Regions from separate parts of the Pseudoalteromonas sp. 1_2015MBL_MicDiv genome, predicted to be linked through region 1. Evidence: riboswitches for the same ligand, from Rfam matches in the RefSeq annotation. Region 1 holds a riboswitch; the other holds the start of a gene.
What was found. A riboswitch is a leader RNA that binds a small molecule or an ion and turns the genes downstream of it on or off. The one in region 1 is predicted to bind lysine.
Positions count from the first base shown of each region.

Region 2: linked by a shared signal. The riboswitch ahead of dapA (4-hydroxy-tetrahydrodipicolinate synthase) and the one ahead of lysC (lysine-sensitive aspartokinase 3) in region 1 are both predicted to bind lysine.

Region 1 is NZ_CP012737.1:1,547,543-1,552,816, reverse strand. It holds gene AOR04_RS07095 (4'-phosphopantetheinyl transferase family protein) at 1-595, shown strand, start outside; gene lysC (lysine-sensitive aspartokinase 3) at 629-2,020, opposite strand; lysine riboswitch at 2,096-2,268, opposite strand; gene nhaD (sodium:proton antiporter NhaD) at 2,370-3,617, opposite strand; gene AOR04_RS07080 (hypothetical protein) at 3,840-5,111, shown strand; gene AOR04_RS07075 (condensin complex protein MksE) at 5,115-5,274, shown strand, end outside.
Region 2 is NZ_CP012737.1:3,663,589-3,668,862, forward strand. It holds gene AOR04_RS16395 (protein adenylyltransferase SelO) at 341-1,750, opposite strand; gene AOR04_RS16400 (DNA-3-methyladenine glycosylase I) at 1,759-2,457, opposite strand; lysine riboswitch at 2,649-2,849, shown strand; gene dapA (4-hydroxy-tetrahydrodipicolinate synthase) at 3,040-3,924, shown strand; gene AOR04_RS16410 (2,3,4,5-tetrahydropyridine-2,6-dicarboxylate N-succinyltransferase) at 3,940-4,680, shown strand; gene AOR04_RS16415 (PLP-dependent decarboxylase) at 4,680-5,274, shown strand, end outside.

The sequences.
Region 1 (5,274 bases):
CCGCCGCAAAAGCCCGCAAGCTAAGCAAGAGTATTTAGCTACGCGGTTATTGTTAAAGCACCTTATTAAAATAACGCAGCCGCAACATGCGCACGTAGCCCTTAATAAAATGAGTACAGAATTTGACGAGGCAAGCTCAAAGCTGCAACTACATGTAAATGGTGATGTTATTAATACCTGTATTTCGCACTCGCATGGTTTAGTTGGGGTTGCGCTTAACCTTGGTAAAAGTGAATTTGGTTTTGATATTGAAAAAGTAAGCCTAAACCGCCCATTTGAAAAACTCGCTAAGCATTTTTATCATAATGATGAAATTACACTTATTACAAAGCCCACTAATACCCAAGCCCAAGCGGATACGTTTTTTAGAATTTGGACATTAAAAGAGTCACTTGCTAAAGCCACCAGCCGCCCTATTGCAAAGTTACTTAGCCCTAATGTGTTTGACGAATTACATAGTGCAAAGCTCAGTGCTTGCAGTAATAGCGTTACTGTAGCTGATAGCAGTGACAGTAATGTTTGTTTTGATATAAGTGTGGTGCATAAAAAAAGCACCGACTGGCGATGCTTTTTATTAACTGATTTTGTTAAGTAACTTTAATAAATCACTTTCGTGAATAAGCGCGATTTACGCAGCAAAATCGTTTTCTAATAAACGGCTATGAATAGATTGTACTACGTTATCTGACTCAGTTTGCTCTACTAAAAAGCACAGGTTGTGCTTACTAGCACCGTGACAAATTAATCGAATGTTAAAGTCTTTTAGTACACTCATTAAGTTCATTTCGTGTTGGCGTAATTGAATCTCAGAGCCAATAAGTGCCACCAATGTTAGGTTGTTTTCTACCGAAACATGGCAAAACTCTGCAAGCTTATCTAGGCATTCTTGATCAAGCTCTGGGCGCGAGGCGTTTTGCGCGTTATCAAGCGTTATAGCTACACTGATTTCTGATGTGGTTACCAAATCTACCGATATATTGTATTCACTTAATAGTGTAAATACGCGTGCTAAAAAGCCGCTTGCTAGTAGCATTTCTGGGCTTTTGAGCGTAAGCAAAATTTGGTTTTTACGTTGCGTTACTGCGCGTATACCTGGTTGCTGCGATTTTTCACGCTCAATCCACGTACCGCCTCGCTCAGGCTCTCGGCTAGAACCTACAAACACGTTAATGTGGCTACGGCTTGCTGGTAAAATAGTCGCTGGGTGCAATACTTTTGCGCCAAAGGTTGCCATTTCAGCGGCTTCGTCAAAACTTAAGCGTGCAATCGGCGTCGCTTTTGCGCACAAACGCGGGTCGGTGCTAAAAATGCCCACTACGTCGGTCCAAATATGCACACTTTTAGCGTTAATTGCTTCAGCTAATAATGCAGCGCTGTAGTCTGAACCACCACGTCCTAGCGTTGTGGTGTGACCGTATTCGTCACTACCAATAAATCCCTGAGTTACAATTACTTGAGTGTCTAATAACGGAATTAAATGCTCTTTAGCAGCTTGCGCTGTGGCTGCAACGTTGGGCGTTGCTTTGCCAAATTGGCTGTCGGTTTTAAGCACCTTGCGCACATCAAAGCGATCGGCATTTAAACCTTGTAAACGCAGTACCTGAGCAAACAAATACGACGATAAACGCTCACCAAAGCTAAGTAGCTCATCATGTTGCTGATCGATTGTCAGTGGCTCTTGAGCCAATGTTTGAAATGCTTTTAGGGTTTCGCTAAAGCCAACCGCTAAATCGGCATCTAGCGATAATTCATCTAAAATAGTTTGTTGAATAGCAAGCACGCCGTTTATGTGTTCTTGGCGCTCACTTGAGGTAATGCTTGATTTACACAGTGCAACTAAGTGATTAGTTACGCCGGCACTGGCGCTCACGGCAACAATACGTACGCTTTTATCTGCAACAATAATTTCGCTACAGCGACTCATCGCTTCAAAATTTGCAACACTGGTTCCGCCAAATTTGGCAACGATGTAATCTGATTTTGCGCCTGATACTGTTTGTGGCACTGATTGGGTAGTCATTTAGTCTCCTTTCGCGGTATCCAAACCGCAATAAAACAAGAAGAACTTGGCAAAGGAATGCTTGAAGATAAGTCCACTGCCAGAAGCTCTCCACCTATATTGGTGACAGTTTTGAGGATTCAGCCCCATAAACCGAAAAACAATGACGACGTACCATTATTTTCCTCGGCGAGTACTTCCCTCCTTAATGATCATCGGCTTTCGTCGCCTAACATTAAGTACCTAAGTATCGCACCTCTTCTGAATGCTTTATTAACCAGTGGCTAATAAAACAAAACCCCACTAAGTAGCGGGGCTTTGAAAGTTATCGTTTAGACGTCTAGCTGTCAAGCATTTAATAATTTATGAGTTAAATAAAACTGCCCATGTAATACGAGCCCGCATATCCAACCGTGTAACAAATTAATAAATGCAGCGATAAACGCAAGTAGCTCATAAAGGTAAGTGCTTTAACTTTGCTCATGGCAATAATGCCCGCAGCCGAACCAATAATAAGCATTGAACCGCCCACGCCCGTTGCATACGTAAACGACAACCAATGTTGTTGGCTCATTACTATATCGGCTTTTAATAATGCAGCAGTAAGCGGTACGTTATCGACCCCTGCTGATAATATGCCCATTAAGTAGTTTGCGTATTCTGGTGCCATTACCGTGTATAAGTCGGTAAATTTACTCAACATACCTATTTCTTTAAGTGCGCCTACAAGTAAAAGTACACCTACAAAAAACAATAATGTGTCGTATTCTATATCGCGAACAAAATCGATTATGTCTTTGTTTATGTCTTTTTTGCGCATTAAAAATTGCGCCACTAAAAACATCACTGATAAGCCAAACAAAAAGGTTAATAGAGGCGGTACGCTGTAAATTACACTCAGCGTAAGTGTGCTCACTACGGTAGATAAAAATATAACAGAAATGGTAATGTCGGTTTTTTCAATGCGGGTTTTACCTGCACCAGCAAACCCAACACGCCCTTTCATACCGATAGACAGTAACGCGGCTAGCAACATAACGCTTGCAAGTGCTGGCGCTATAAGTAGTAATAAATGAGCAATGGTTACTTTGCCATCTAAAAATATCATTAGTGTGGTTACGTCACCTGTTATTAGCGATACCCCACCTGAGTTAACCCCAAACACAATAAGCGTGGCGTATTTAATGAGTTTTTTAGGTTCAAGTTTTAACGACATAACAACCGCAAGCGATATAAGCGTCGCTGTTACGTTATCTGAAATCGACGAAAACAAAAACGCAAAACCACCCACCAAAAACATGAGCTTTTTTTCGCTAATACTTTTTGGCATAACACGGTGCACAATATTTTCTATAAACCCCTTTGAATTTAAATACGCTACAAAGGTCATTGCAGCCATTAAAAATAGCCATAATGAGGCAATTTCTAAAATATTTTCATTTAAGAGGTGTTGAATCGTATCGGGGCTTTGCCCGTGTAGAGGGTATATAAAAAGAAGAATCCAGCAAAGCGTACCAAAAAACAGCGTGGTTTTAGCTTTATTGACATGGATTATATCTTCTATAACGATCAGTAAAAATGCAATCGCTATCAGGGTTAGAATAATCGAGGAAACCATGGTAGTTAAACAACCTTTGATATAGTTTTAAAGAACACACAAATAACATTCCATTTCATGTGCCTATTTTCGGCGCGAATTTTAGCACTGCCTCTATGCAAAAACTATTATTAAATGGTCTTAAAAACGAATACTATATACAGACAAGGTTAATTAAAAATACGTAATAATGAGTCTTCTAAAAGAACTCAATAATAAAATACTAGGATGTTGTAACCCCTTATGATCCCAGCTAAAAAGCTGCTAAACACCATAACCGAACATTGGGGTGTATTAGAGCTATTATTTAAACGTTTTAAAATGGCTGACTTTAGCCTAAAAGACGTACAAAACGCGATTAAGCAAAAGCAGCCTACGTGGTCAAACGAACGCATTTATAAAGAAACAAATCGTTTGTTAAACCAAGATATTTTAATTCCGCTGGCTAAATCCTCTCAGCTTGAAATAAATCGTGCTATTGCTGATTTTGCTACGTTTTTACTGCAAGAAGAGCATTTAGGTTTAGCACAAGAAATTAGCGTACTAGTAGAGGACCTAGCTCGTTTAGGCAACCGCCTAGATAACGCTGGCGAAATAGAAGACTTTGACGACTTACGCCGCTACAGCCGCATTATGGATGATCGGGTGCGTAAAATAATGAAGCTCTATACGCACAACGAAAACGCTATTTTAAATATTGTTGAACAAGCCAAATCAAATAATGCGGTGCAATCGCTGCAAAAGCGTTATAAAGCGGTAATAGAAGCGTTTGACGAATACATAGATCCAATGCTTAAAATGGTTGATATTCGTGGTGAATTTCATGCGTGTTTTACCCTCATTGAAGAGCAAATAAGTAAGCAAATACTGCACATTGAGCGCTCAGGTAAAGCGTATAATGACAAACGTATGTTGGAACAATTACGTACCCGTATACTCGAAATGCATTTAATGGGCCGAGAAAGCTTACGTAAAAGTGCCGATATGCTTATGCCGCTGCGCGAAGAGCTACGCCGTAATAACTTAATTACTCGCCAAGCTGCCAAAGTACTTGGGCTTGTGCGTAAAAATGGCGTAGACAATATGCTAAGCGCGGTGCAGCCACATTTTGTGAGTGACGCGCAGCGCTACTCGCTTGGTCAGCAACGCCATATTGTCGCTTACATGGCAAGCTTGGTTGAATTTGAACACGAAGAATACCAATTGCCTGACCAGCAAGACGTGCCTGCATTTGTTACGCCTAATATTCCTGACTACAACGATGTTAAAACCAGCTTTGCTAAGCGCTTTAATAAAAAACGCAAAAAGCCGCAGCCCTTGCTGCAATTTTTAGACGAAAGCTATCCAGATCTCGATGCCGACGAAATGCTATTTTTGTATCAAAAATTAGTCAGCGACTGCGATATTAAAATAATTCAAAGCGATGAAAAAGCCCGCGTAAAAATTGCCGGTCAGCACTTTTCTTTATATCCATTTAATTCAGAGCCTCAGCCAGATCCAAAGGCAGGTAAATAAACCATGACACACATAAACTTAGACGAGCTAACCCATCTACAAGCCATTAATAAAAAATTAGTAGCGGGTTATCACATTTGCGAGCAAGACAACGTAATGTGGCAAGAGCTTGACCAACACATAGAAGACTACACCGCCCTATTTACCGCCCTGGGTAACGATT
Region 2 (5,274 bases), 1.8 Mb from region 1:
TTTTATACAGACTAACCGAACCTTTGTTAATCAATACTTAACGAATAATAAAGTTTATAAATTTTTTAATGATCTATAACGACATCCAACCACCCATTGTAGGTGAAATTAAAAATATTACCTACTCTGCAAATAATTTATAGTTGTGGTTTTTTTATAAATCGATAGCCTGCGATAAAAACAGGAACAATTCAGTTAAATGCACTTTTATACACAGCAAAACTTACTTATCCTTATAAAATGGATGATAACACTAGAATTTATTTTGCTCAATCAATGAACACTTCTAAAAATGAAAAATGAATATTTATAATCATAAACTTACATCTAAAATTAATAGTTAAGTACCGCAAAAAGTACGATACCCCTGATCACTTTTAGGAGGCGTCTGAAAATCGACAAGCTTATTCACTTCATTATAAGGATTGCTCAGTACTTTTAAAAAATCACTTAATAGCGCACTTGACCCCATTTCGCTGTAGTCAGTAATAATTGATTCAATGATGTGATTGCGTGGTATTACTCGAGGGTTCGCTTTTCGCATTACTGTATAACTATTTCCATCAACCCGGCTTTGCCATTTACATGCCCATTGCGCTAATGCTTCAGGAATAAGCGCTTCCTGTTTTAACGACTCAGTTAATGCATCAAAGGTATTGGTGTAATCGAGTTCATGAACCTTTAATAATGTTAACAATTCTGCAACTAATTTTGTATCGTTTTCATCAATACCGACTAAGCCCAACTTTTTTGCCCACATAACCGTAAATTCAGTATTAAACTGTTCAGCAAAGCTATTTATATGTGGCGTCATTAGCGAAACAGCTTGCTCATCATCGTCATGAATTAGTGGTATAAGACTTTCAGCTAAACGGGCACAGTTCCAGTTAGCCATATTCGGCTGGTTACCAAATGCATAGCGGCCTTGTTTATCAATAGAACTAAATACAGTATCAAAATCAAAACTGTTCATCATGGCACATGGGCCGTAATCAATGGTTTCTCCGCTTACTAGCGTATTATCTGTATTCATTACTCCGTGAATAAAACCAACACGCATCCAGCTCACAATTAGCTTAACTTGGTTTTTAATCACTGCGCCTAAAAAGGCTAAATAGCGCTGCGAACCTGTATCAGTTATTTCTGGGTAGTGTCGCTCTATAGCTAAATCGGCTAAATTTTTAAGCCCTTCAACATCGCCTTGCGTCGCTAAATATTGAAATGAACCAACACGAATATGGCTCGTTGCTACGCGAGTAACGATAGCCCCTGCTTGTGGCGGATTACGGTAAACCGTTTCGCCACTGCCAACAACCGCTAAGCAGCGTGTGGTTTTAACTCCCAGCGCATGCATTGCCTCGCTCATTACGTATTCACGAATAGCAGGACCAAGTGCACAACGCCCATCCCCTCCTCTTGAGTAAGGAGTAGCACCAGAGCCTTTTAATTGAATATCCCACAACTGGTTTTTATCATCATTAATAGCGCCCAGTAAATGCGCTCGCCCATCGCCTAAACGTGGTGAAAAATGTCCAAATTGGTGCCCAGAGTAACCAAGTGCTACTGCAGGAATTGCCTGTTTATCGTTGCCGCTAAAAGTGCTGGCACGCAAATCAGCCGCAACGTTAATATTAAACTCTTTTGCTAAGCTCTCGTTCCACAGCAATAACTGAGGAGAGGCGACACTTGCAGGGAAATCTTCAATCGCGAAGTTTTCCGCAATGTCTGTGTATCTTGGCACTAATTTCATGGTAATTCCTATTGTTGCTGACTTATACCAACACGGTTGTCACCTACGCCATAAGCAACAATTAAGCTCAACTCTTGCATACTTAAGCCACTTTGCTTTTGCATTTCGTTAAAAAAGGCCTGGGCTGCACTCAGTGATTTTTTAGTTTGTAAGCCGCCGTCTATAATTTTATGGGCACGTAAGTAATTCTCTACATCGCGTGATAATAAAAAAGTATCTTTACCAAGTGCTCGCAATGCATAAGGGCCAGTATTTCCGCCTAAACGCGAACCATGCTTTTTTAAATACGCCCATAAACCAATAATATCGTCTGTTGGCCAATTAGCGATAAACTGGCTAAAACTGCCATGTTCCCCTGCTATCTCGTGGATCATGTAAGCATTTTCGGTAATTGTTTTTACTTTTTTATAGTTACGAACAATACGCTCATCAGTAGCTTTTTGTTCCAGCATATCGGGTGGCATCATTAATAACTTATCAACGCTAAAATCCCAAAAAACCTCTCTAAAGCCCGGCCACTTATTATTAATGACTGACCAATAAAAACCGCTTTGAAATACTTTTCGAGTAAATTCTTCAAGCCAATCGTCGTCACTTAACGTGCTTAGTTGTTTTTTAGATAACGGTTTTGCAAGTAATAACTTCAGCATTTTTTCGGAGCCTTTTCGCTCTACAGCTCGCTTATAAATATCGCTAAATTTTTCCATACTAATTAAATACCTCACTACTTATATTGCTAGTGTACGAGAAAAGCACCCAATACGTAACCACTCCCATTATGGATGAATGAATATGCATTTAGTCGCTTGACACCCAGACGGCTAAAATGCTTTAATCGCCGTAATTACCCTATTTAAATTGCTCAGGTTTGTAAGTTTTACTCTACAAACAGGTGCAAAGGGCTAGAAGAGGTGCGTTATTCAGGTAGCGTATGTTAGGAGCGCAAACTCCAGTGAGCATACGTGAGGGGAATTAACGCCGAGAAGTAACCACTTTTGCGAGGTGTTTATTTCGGGCGACTAGGTTGAACCCTAGCGACTGTCACCAATAGCTGCTTATAAAAAGCAGCTTATTAGTTTGGTGGAGAGCTTCTGGTCTTAAATATTAAGGCCGTGCGCCCTATTATTTTAAGCCCATTCGCTCTTCGAATTATTAGTTCGAACGACGTTAATGCGGCTCCTTCCATAAAGCTTTTTAACTCTTCGAATAATATCAATTGCATTAAATTAGTTATCGCTAAAATGATCACGTTTTTAATAAAGTTGGTACAAATTATAAGTTCGTGAGAGATGATCAACAACTTCAATTTAAACGACTACTCATTGTGGACCGCGCTCGTAACGCCATTTGATCAACACGGCGATGTTGACTACAACACGTTAACTAAACTGGTTAGGGATCAAGAAGCGGCGCATAACGGTATTTTACTACTTGGCAGTACAGGCGAAGGCTTGGCGCTAACGCAAAAAGAGCAACAAGCCATTGTTGAACACGTATGCCAGCTAAAACCAGCAGTACCACTCATGGTAGCTGTTGGCGGTAGTAACTTAAAACAACAAATTGAGTGGGTTAACTACTGTAATACATTGCCAATTCATAGCTTTTTACTTGGTTCACCGCTTTATGCAAAGCCCGGCGCTATAGGTCAAACTCATTGGTTTGAAAGCCTACTTAATGCAAGCGATCACCCGTGTATGCTTTATAACGTACCGGGACGAAGTGCTGTTAGCATCCCAGCGGCAACTATTAAAAACTTAAAAAACAATAAAAATTTATGGGCGTTAAAAGAAGCGAGCGGCAGTATTGCTCAGTTTGAAGCTTACCGCCAAGCGGCCCCTAATTTAGCTATTTTTAGTGGCGACGATGCGCTAATGCCTTATTTTGCACAAGCCGGTGCAAAAGGATTAGTGTCGGTAGCTGCAAACGCATGGCCTGAACAAACTCACGAGTTTGTTAAACGCAGTTTAAGTGGTCAACACCCTAATTTATTTGCCCAGTGGTCAAGCGCTATTAATAGCCTATTTGCTGTCGCAAACCCTATTCCCGTAAAGGTACTGATGCATTTGCAAGGTCGCTTAAGCAGCCCGCAACTTCGTCCACCTTTAACACACCTTGAGTTAACTCAAACCGATTGCATCACAACTGCAAACAACACCATTTTATCTTGGCATTAAATACAGGTTTTTATAATGAGCTGGTTAGAACTATTAAATAATTTAGAATCGGGCGCTGTACGCGCAGCATCACAAAACGAAAGCGGCCAATGGCAAGCTAACATAGAAGTAAAAAAAGGTATTTTAGAAGCCTTTAAAAATGGCACTAATACTGAGTTTTCAGGTGGTTTTGTTGATAAACATAACTTAGCTCCGCAAGAGTTTAGCACTGATGATGGCGTGCGAATGGTGCCGGGTGGCTCAAGTGTTCGCCGTGGTGCTTATGTGGCTAAAGGCACGATTATTATGCCACCAGCGTATGTAAACATTGGTGCATATATCGACGAAGGCACAATGGTAGATAGCCACGCATTAGTTGGCTCGTGTGCACAAGTAGGTAAAAACGTACATTTAAGTGCTGCAGTTCAGCTTGGTGGTGTACTTGAGCCAATTGGTGCAAGCCCAGTAGTGGTTGAAGATGACGCATTTATTGGTGCAGGCTGTATTATTGTTGAAGGCGTAGTCATTAAAAAAGGCGCAGTACTTGCCCCTGGCGTGCGTTTATCAGCAACTATTCCAGTATACGATTGCGTAAACGAGCGCCAACTTGATAAAGGCGAGCCAATCCCAGAGTACGCGATTGTAATACCGGGCTCTCGCCCTGCGTCAAACGAATGGGCACGCGAACAAGGCTTAAGCATGTCGTGTGCGTTAATAGTTAAATACCGCGACGAGAAAAGCGATGCATCGTTATTGCTTGAAGAGGTTTTACGATAATGAGCTTTTTGAGCACGCCTATCATAACCGCTGTAAATACTATTACACAACAACTTGATACACCTTTTTTTGTTTACGACCTAGATCAACTAAACACGCATCTTGCGCGTTTAGTTGCGCAAACCGATGTAAAACTGTGGTACGCGGTAAAAGCAAATCCACTGTCTAAAATAATTCAAAGCTTAGACAGCGCTGGCTTTAATTTTGACGTAGCAAGTAAAGGTGAGCTTGAGCAAGTACTCGCACAAGGTATTAGCTCACAGCGCGTGCTCAACACAGGGCCTGCAAAAAGCCCTAAACAAATAAAACACTTTATTGAGCGCGGCGTGCGTATATTCGTAGCAGAAAGCCTCAATCAAGTACGTTGGTTAAACCAACAAGCACAATTACAAAACACGCAGTTACAAGTATTACTGCGTGTGCAATTACGTTGGCCTGAAGGTGAAAAAAACCCTCTGGGCGGCGATAGCCTTACGCCGTTTGGTATGGGTTGTGATGAGTGGCAAGCACTCAATGTAGCTGACTACCCTGCACTTAAGTTTGACGGCCTGCATATTTTTCAGTGGGGCAACATGCTTAGCACGCAAAAGCTAA